Gloeocapsopsis sp. IPPAS B-1203: one gene and its partner. The main gene of each other region encodes a partner of the protein of the gene in region 2 in a complex. Links are inferred from orthologs where the notes say so. Each region holds a gene or a part of one and is shown on either strand. Other genes may lie near its edges. The genes, in order: tsaD and tsaE.

Region 1 (3,283 bases), on a different replicon or contig from region 2:
GGCATTATTTTATGGTAATAAATGACCCAATCTTTCATACTTTAGTCTTAAATTAAAAAAAATTAATTAAGCTAATGATTAGTCACAAAGAGTACAATTACACATTTCAAATGAGTAAGCGCTATACCATTTTTAAGATGGAAATATAGCGCCTTGTGCAATGAAAGGTAAACTCTTTAAAAAAGAAACTCAAAATCTATTGGCAATAGATAGAGTTTCAAAGTTAAAAAAGCAGCGTTTGTCTCATCAACATCAAACAAGTTTTAAAGAGACAAACACATGTTATTAGCTGCTCTTATTTATGGCAGCGGATGGAAAAGAAGGTCAGGATATAGATAATTAAAGACAATCAACAGAACTGCAGTAAAACTCAATAAAGCAAAAAGTAATACTGGGCTTAAAGAAAGATAGCGGAGTAAATAGTTTTGATTGTCGCCTTTCTTTTGCATGAATCAGTCTCCAAAAACAAATTAATTGAAATCAAACTAGCGTGGAGAAACTGGAATTTCGTCATCCTTGGCAACTAATTCCCCTGAGAGCAATTCCTTAACAGCGGCGAGAGGCCAAGTAAAGCCTGATAGCATTAGTGGCAGTGCTGTAGGCACGTCAATAATGACTTCTCGCATTTCTGTAGAATCGCGCTTTTTAATTGCTTGGAGATAGGCACGTCCTACCCAGCCAATCCAACCGGCAATATAGAGAAAGAGAATGCTAGGAATCAGAAAGTCACCAGCATGATTAAGACGACCATCTACAATCAAGTGAGGTAAGCCCTCAGGACCACATAATTCTTGAGCATAACGCTCAAATCGCTTTTGCCCCGAATTAGGATCAGCAGTCGTATTTCGAGCAGAAGCTGCTCTTTGAATAAATTCTGGAGACTCGCTACAAGGCACTAGTCCTGCACCAACGGCTAATGCCTGTGGGGCAAAATTAAACCATAAACCAATGACAAGAACTAGAGCAAACAATCGTCGCATGGAATTGTTTCCCTTTATTACAAAACCTAAATTTTGTTGTACGATAAGCAGCTTGAACAAACAGGTAAGCGCTTACATGGAAGCAATCATACTCTTGCGTGTGACCCTAGTAAAGTTTGCCGTGGGTAAAGTTTAAGCTACTTAATATAGTTGAATAAATTTTGCTAGTAACTGTTAACTGTTTACACGCAGGTAATACGCCTGTTTTATCATTATGTCAACTGTTTTATCAATAGAAACGAGCTGTGACGAAACTGCAGTAGCAATTGTTAAAAATCGTCAAGTTTGTAGTAGTATTGTTAACTCACAAATTCCTATTCACCAACAATATGGTGGGGTTGTTCCGGAAGTCGCTTCGCGCCAACATTTAGAAATTATTAATCAGGCGATCGCTCTTGCTTTGACGCAAGCAAATCTTACTTGGCAAGACATTGATGGAATAGCAGCCACTTGCGCTCCAGGTCTTGTGGGAGCTTTATTAGTTGGAGTCACCGCAGCAAAAACTTTAGCAATGGTGCGACAAAAGCCATTTATTGGCGTGCATCATCTTGAAGGTCACATTTACGCAAATTATCTGAGTGAACCAAGTTTAGAACCGCCATTTTTAAGTTTGCTGGTTTCAGGCGGTCATACAAGCTTAATCTATGTCAAAGATTGTGGAGTATACGAAACTTTAGGCGAAACCCGCGATGATGCAGCAGGAGAAGCATTTGATAAAGTAGCGCGGTTATTAAAACTTGGTTATCCTGGCGGTCCTGTCATTGATAAACTAGCCCAAGAAGGTAACGCTAAAACCTTTGGGCTACCTGAAGGCAATATTTCACAGCCAGGGGGTGGGTATCATCCTTATGATTCTAGTTTTAGCGGGTTAAAAACAGCAGTTCTACGGTTAGTACAGCAACTTGAAAAAGAAGCACAACCATTACCTGTAGCAGATATTGCCGCAAGTTTTCAGGAGAGTGTTGCGCGATCGCTAACTAAACGAGCGATCGCCTGTGCGCGAGATTACGGTTTAACCACAATAGCTGTTGGTGGTGGTGTAGCCGCTAATAGTGGCTTGAGACATCATTTAACGACTGCTGCTACTGCACACAACTTGCGCGTATTATTTCCCCCACTTAAATTTTGCACTGACAATGCAGCCATGATAGGTTGTGCTGCTGCGGATCACCTCGATCGCGGTCATACTTCCCCACTCACTTTAGGTGTCCAATCGCGATTACCCCTTACTCATGTCATGCAGTTGTACCGAGAGGAAAACTAGTGGAAGTGTGGGAGTGTTGGCGAGTGTTCGAGTAGTAGAGAAATTACTCTCCAACCCTCCTACTCTCAATCCCAATTACCCTACCACCCTCCTACCTGACTACCCTCTGCTTGATTTGTGCTGCTCTAACAACAAGCAAATCTGATGAGCAACGGTTTGCGGATGTTCTACCATTGCCAAATGTCCGCAGTGGGGAATTTCTATCACATTATTGCCACAGGCTTGAAAGAGGGGATGAAAGCTAGCTAAATGGCGGACATACTTAGGCTCCATGATTTGATCTTTGTCACCCGTAATAAAATATACGGGTTGCTGTAATTGGGATACAACTTTTGGCAACAGGTTAATTTCTGCTTCAGTTGTCGAATCTAGTAAAGATCCTAAAGCAGCTTCAGGATGAGCAATAACAAAATCGATCAATCGTTGACGTCCCCAAGCGGGTGCGATCGCTTGAACAACATTAGCACGAGTAAACAACAAATCTAGCAAAGGCAAATAGCACAACCAACGCGGACGATATTTAATGAGTCGCGAACCCCAACTCCGAAATTGGTCAAACGCTTCTTTAAGATAAATCCCACCACCAGCGTTCACACAAATGACTCCCTTAATACGGTCTGGTAACTGCTGGGCTGCCCACAGGGCGATACTACCACCCAATGAATGACCAATTAACCAAGCACTAGTAATGTTGAGTTTTTCGAGGAGAACAACTAAGTCTTGGGCATATGCAGCAGCTGTGTAGCAAGAATAGGGAACTAAATTTGAGATATTTTCTTGAGGTGGCGATTCGCGACTAACATGATTTATTTGAGACTGACCAAAACCACGCAGATCGTAAGCAAGACACTGAAAGTCTGAGGATAATTGCTCAATAATAGGCTGCCAGTATCCACGGCTTAACAGCCAACCGTGGATAAAGACCAAAGCGTGTGAAGAACCTGCGATTGGAGTCGTTAGCTCGTAAGCGTGTGGAACTCCCAGGATTTCAATGGTTGCCATGTTTATATCCTATCCTGAACGCCCCTTACTAAACTGA
Region 2 (3,106 bases):
TTTTCTTGACCATAGCCAGCCCGTGCCCCTGTCACTACAAATAAATCAGGGTCGCCATCATTATCAAAATCACCCCAAGCTGAACCATGCGAATCACCAGTCACGCCACGTTGGGGCCAAACTTGCGAAATGATGTTTTTGAATTTACCACCGCCCATATTGAGATAAAGACTGGGAAATTTTGCTCCTTTAGGCTCATTTGGGCTTCTGTAGCCATGAGGCGTAATCCATAAATCAGGCTTGCCGTCACTGTTGAAATCTAACCAAGAAACACCGTGAGTTTCATCCTTTGTTGACATAATTCCAGCATTGGCAGTGGAATCCTGAAACTTGATTGTAGAATTTACCTGGTTAGTAAAACTATGGCTAACCTTGGTTGTAAGGCTGAAAACTAGTGTTGCTATGCCAAAGCATAACAGCATTTTTAGCAGTTTATGAAGTCGCACATGCACCCCCTTCCGCTGGACTTGACAGCAGATTGATGTCGTGTTAGAAATAGAATCGGAATTTGATAAATAGCAACGTGTTCCTAGGTAGCAAAGTTTTACCTAAGAGTTGCCTGTAGAGATAGCAGTAAGCCGATCTCAAAAAGGCAGAGAAGTTAAATAGGTAGCAGATATCTACCTTCCCTAAAAACTTAGGGATAATACAGTTTCTAGTTTCTAGGCAAGATAGAGCTAGAAATGCAAAATTTAGATTAAGATAACCAAACTTTTAGTAGGATTTATAGGTTTAAGCTCGAAAGCCCAAACCTTAGCTAATAGAATATAGAAAATCAAACTTATTAGATGCAAATATAGTGTTAATGTAGCATTAACAACTCCTTTACGTTAAGTCAACTTAAATAGTAGACTAGTACCTTAAAGTTAAGATTATGTCAGCATTTATCTCTTAACTTCTCTTAATTGAGTTCAACAGGATTACTCCGGATAGTATAATTGTTATTCATGAGCATAAATAGACCACAGAACATAGCATTTATACTTCCTGGATTAATGCCAAACTTACTAAAAGTCTTATGCAAGTTAATAAACCGTACATATAAAAGATAGAAATATAATTTCTACCTATATATCTCTTGTAAGCCATTTTAAAAGGTAAAATCAACGAACTAAATAGAACTTTACAAAAACAGTATTTAGATACTATTGAGCAAATAGTCACTAAATTTAAACTAAAATATTTGCATCTATCAAAAGTGATAAATAGTATTAGTATGAGATTAAAAAGGCGATCGCTATACTACAGCAATAAAAATGTATCTTCATTTAGTTAAATCTAAGAAGTTGAGTTGAACGCCAACAGCAGACAATTCTACTTGACGACCATGAAGATTATGATGACTGAGACGGATGCTGATATAACTTTGTGGTAAGTAAGGCAAGCGTTCTGCCCATTCAATCGCCGTGATACCCAAATCCACATCAATACCTTCCCAGTAAACTTCTGGGTGCAATGCAGTAACTTCTTCAGGTTCTAGACGATACAAATCTAGGTGATAAAGTGGTAAGCGTCCTTCTGTGTACTCATTAATTAAAGTAAAAGTAGGGCTAACAATTGATTCGGTAATTCCTAATCCTTTACCAATACCTTGAACTAAAGTTGTTTTGCCAGTACCTAAATTGCCTTCTAGTAAAATAACAATTCCAGCCTTTAAATGTTGTCCTAATAAACTACCTAAATGTGCTGTAGCTTCTGTATCTGTTAGGATAAAATCAAAACGATCAACTATCATAAGTTAGCGCGTAACCTCCGTAGATATTATAAAAATAACCACTACTAAATTTGATAATTATTATAAAAGAGCTGGTAGATATAAAACTCCATAGTGTAAGGTTAGCAAGGTCATATTTAATAATACTTGTGCAAGCCAATTAGAAGCTTATCTATGAGCGCGACCATACCATCGTAGTAATACTCGTGCTAATGCTTGGGGATTATGTCGCACCAGTCCTGTTTCCTCATCCTCATCCATCACATTTGCTAACACAATTCGCCTTCCTAAGCGGGCGACAACATCGCGATCTAGAAATACAGGATGAGAGTTTTCTTGTGCGTAGCGTAAAAGGCTTTTTTCTGAGGGAGTTCTTCTATGAACTAAGACTGCGCTAAATAGTTTTTGTCCACACGCAGCATCGATCGCACGAATATGATCGGAGACAGTATAGCCTTGTGTTTCTCCTGGTTGAGTCATCACGTTGCATACATAAATACAAGGAACAGGTGTTTTGCCCCCTTTACAGCGTGCCGCGATCGCCTGCGCAATTTCTGGTACTAATAAATTAGGAATAACGCTTGTATAAAGACTTCCAGGACCAATAATAATATAGTCAGCTTCATGAATCGCTTGAAGTGCTTTAGGTAATGCTGGCGGTTCGGCGGGAGTACAGCCAATTTTGAGAATACAGCCCCCTGCTTTAGTAATATTAGATTCACCTTCAATGCGACGACCATCTGCTAATTCTGCCCATAAACGCACATCACTCAGCGTTGCCGGAAAAACTTGTCCGCGAATAGCAAGTACTTGAGAACTTGCTGCGATTCCCTGTTCTAAATCTCCCGTAATTTCACTCATTGCGGTGAGGAATAAATTGCCAAAACTATGACCAACTAAACCATCACCAGCCCGAAAGCGGTATTGAAAGAGTTCTGTCAAAAGCTTTTCCTCGGAAGCAAGGGCAGCTAAACAGTTGCGAATATCTCCTGGGGGAAGAACCCCAATTTCACGCCGCAACCGTCCTGAAGAACCACCATCATCAGCTACAGTGACAATTGCAGTAATATTTGCACTGTATGCCTTGAGTCCCCGCAGTAACGTTGATAATCCCGTCCCGCCACCAATTGCGACAATTTTCGGTCCACGATGCAAGCGGCGGTGTGTTAACAAGACATCGATGAGTTCTTCATCGCCACCTTCTGGTCTTAGTACTTCAGTAATTGAACCTACTGTGCGGGTTTGTCCCCAGAAGATCAATAAAGCTCCGATGAGCAACACCAAGGGACCGCTAATATAATTAGGAACAACATTAGCGATCGTGCCTACAATGTCCTGCATTAACTGCAAGGCATAAAAAATAGGTGTCAGTTTGACCCAAATTGCCAAACC

What was found.
Region 1: the proteins of tsaE (region 2) and tsaD are in contact, whole or in part, in a crystal structure (PDB 6N9A), measured with the Thermotoga maritima proteins. The link is inferred for Gloeocapsopsis sp. IPPAS B-1203 from one-to-one orthologs. Residues at the interface, in WP_004082108.1 of Thermotoga maritima: Leu37, Gly38, Lys46, Lys57, Val59, Lys60, Ser61, Thr63, Phe64, Thr65, Leu66, Met67, Val69, Pro71, Tyr82, Arg83, Leu84, Asp86, Asp88, Phe89, Asp93, Ile128, Asp130, Glu131, Arg134; in WP_004082750.1 of Thermotoga maritima: Cys10, Asp11, Arg49, His50, Leu82, Gly84, Gly135, Gly136, Glu154, Thr155, Leu156, Asp157, Asp158, Ser159, Glu162, Asp165, Lys166, Arg169, Leu170, Tyr175, Lys213, Thr214, Leu217, Tyr218, Gln221, Arg222, Asn324.

The regions. Positions count from the first base shown.
Region 1 is NZ_PEIG01000002.1:81,494-84,776, forward strand. The notes cover bases 269-3,219. They hold tsaD (tRNA (adenosine(37)-N6)-threonylcarbamoyltransferase complex transferase subunit TsaD), read left to right. Parts: upstream 269-1,194; coding sequence 1,195-2,244; downstream 2,245-3,219. Other genes in these bases: CSQ79_RS03650 (Photosystem I reaction center subunit IX), read right to left, coding at 300-449; CSQ79_RS03655 (Photosystem I reaction center subunit III), read right to left, coding at 486-980; CSQ79_RS03665 (alpha/beta fold hydrolase), read right to left, coding at 2,344-3,219. Also shown: more of CSQ79_RS03665, read right to left, coding at 3,220-3,246.
Region 2 is NZ_PEIG01000005.1:128,199-131,304, forward strand. Bases 1-2,774 are described here. They hold tsaE (tRNA (adenosine(37)-N6)-threonylcarbamoyltransferase complex ATPase subunit type 1 TsaE), read right to left. Parts: upstream 1,736-2,774; coding sequence 1,265-1,735; downstream 1-1,264. Other genes in these bases: CSQ79_RS10510 (CRTAC1 family protein), read right to left, coding at 1-299; CSQ79_RS10520 (gluconeogenesis factor YvcK family protein), read right to left, coding at 1,883-2,774. In the rest of the region: more of CSQ79_RS10520, read right to left, coding at 2,775-3,106. UniProt on the Escherichia coli protein: Required for the formation of a threonylcarbamoyl group on adenosine at position 37 (t(6)A37) in tRNAs that read codons beginning with adenine.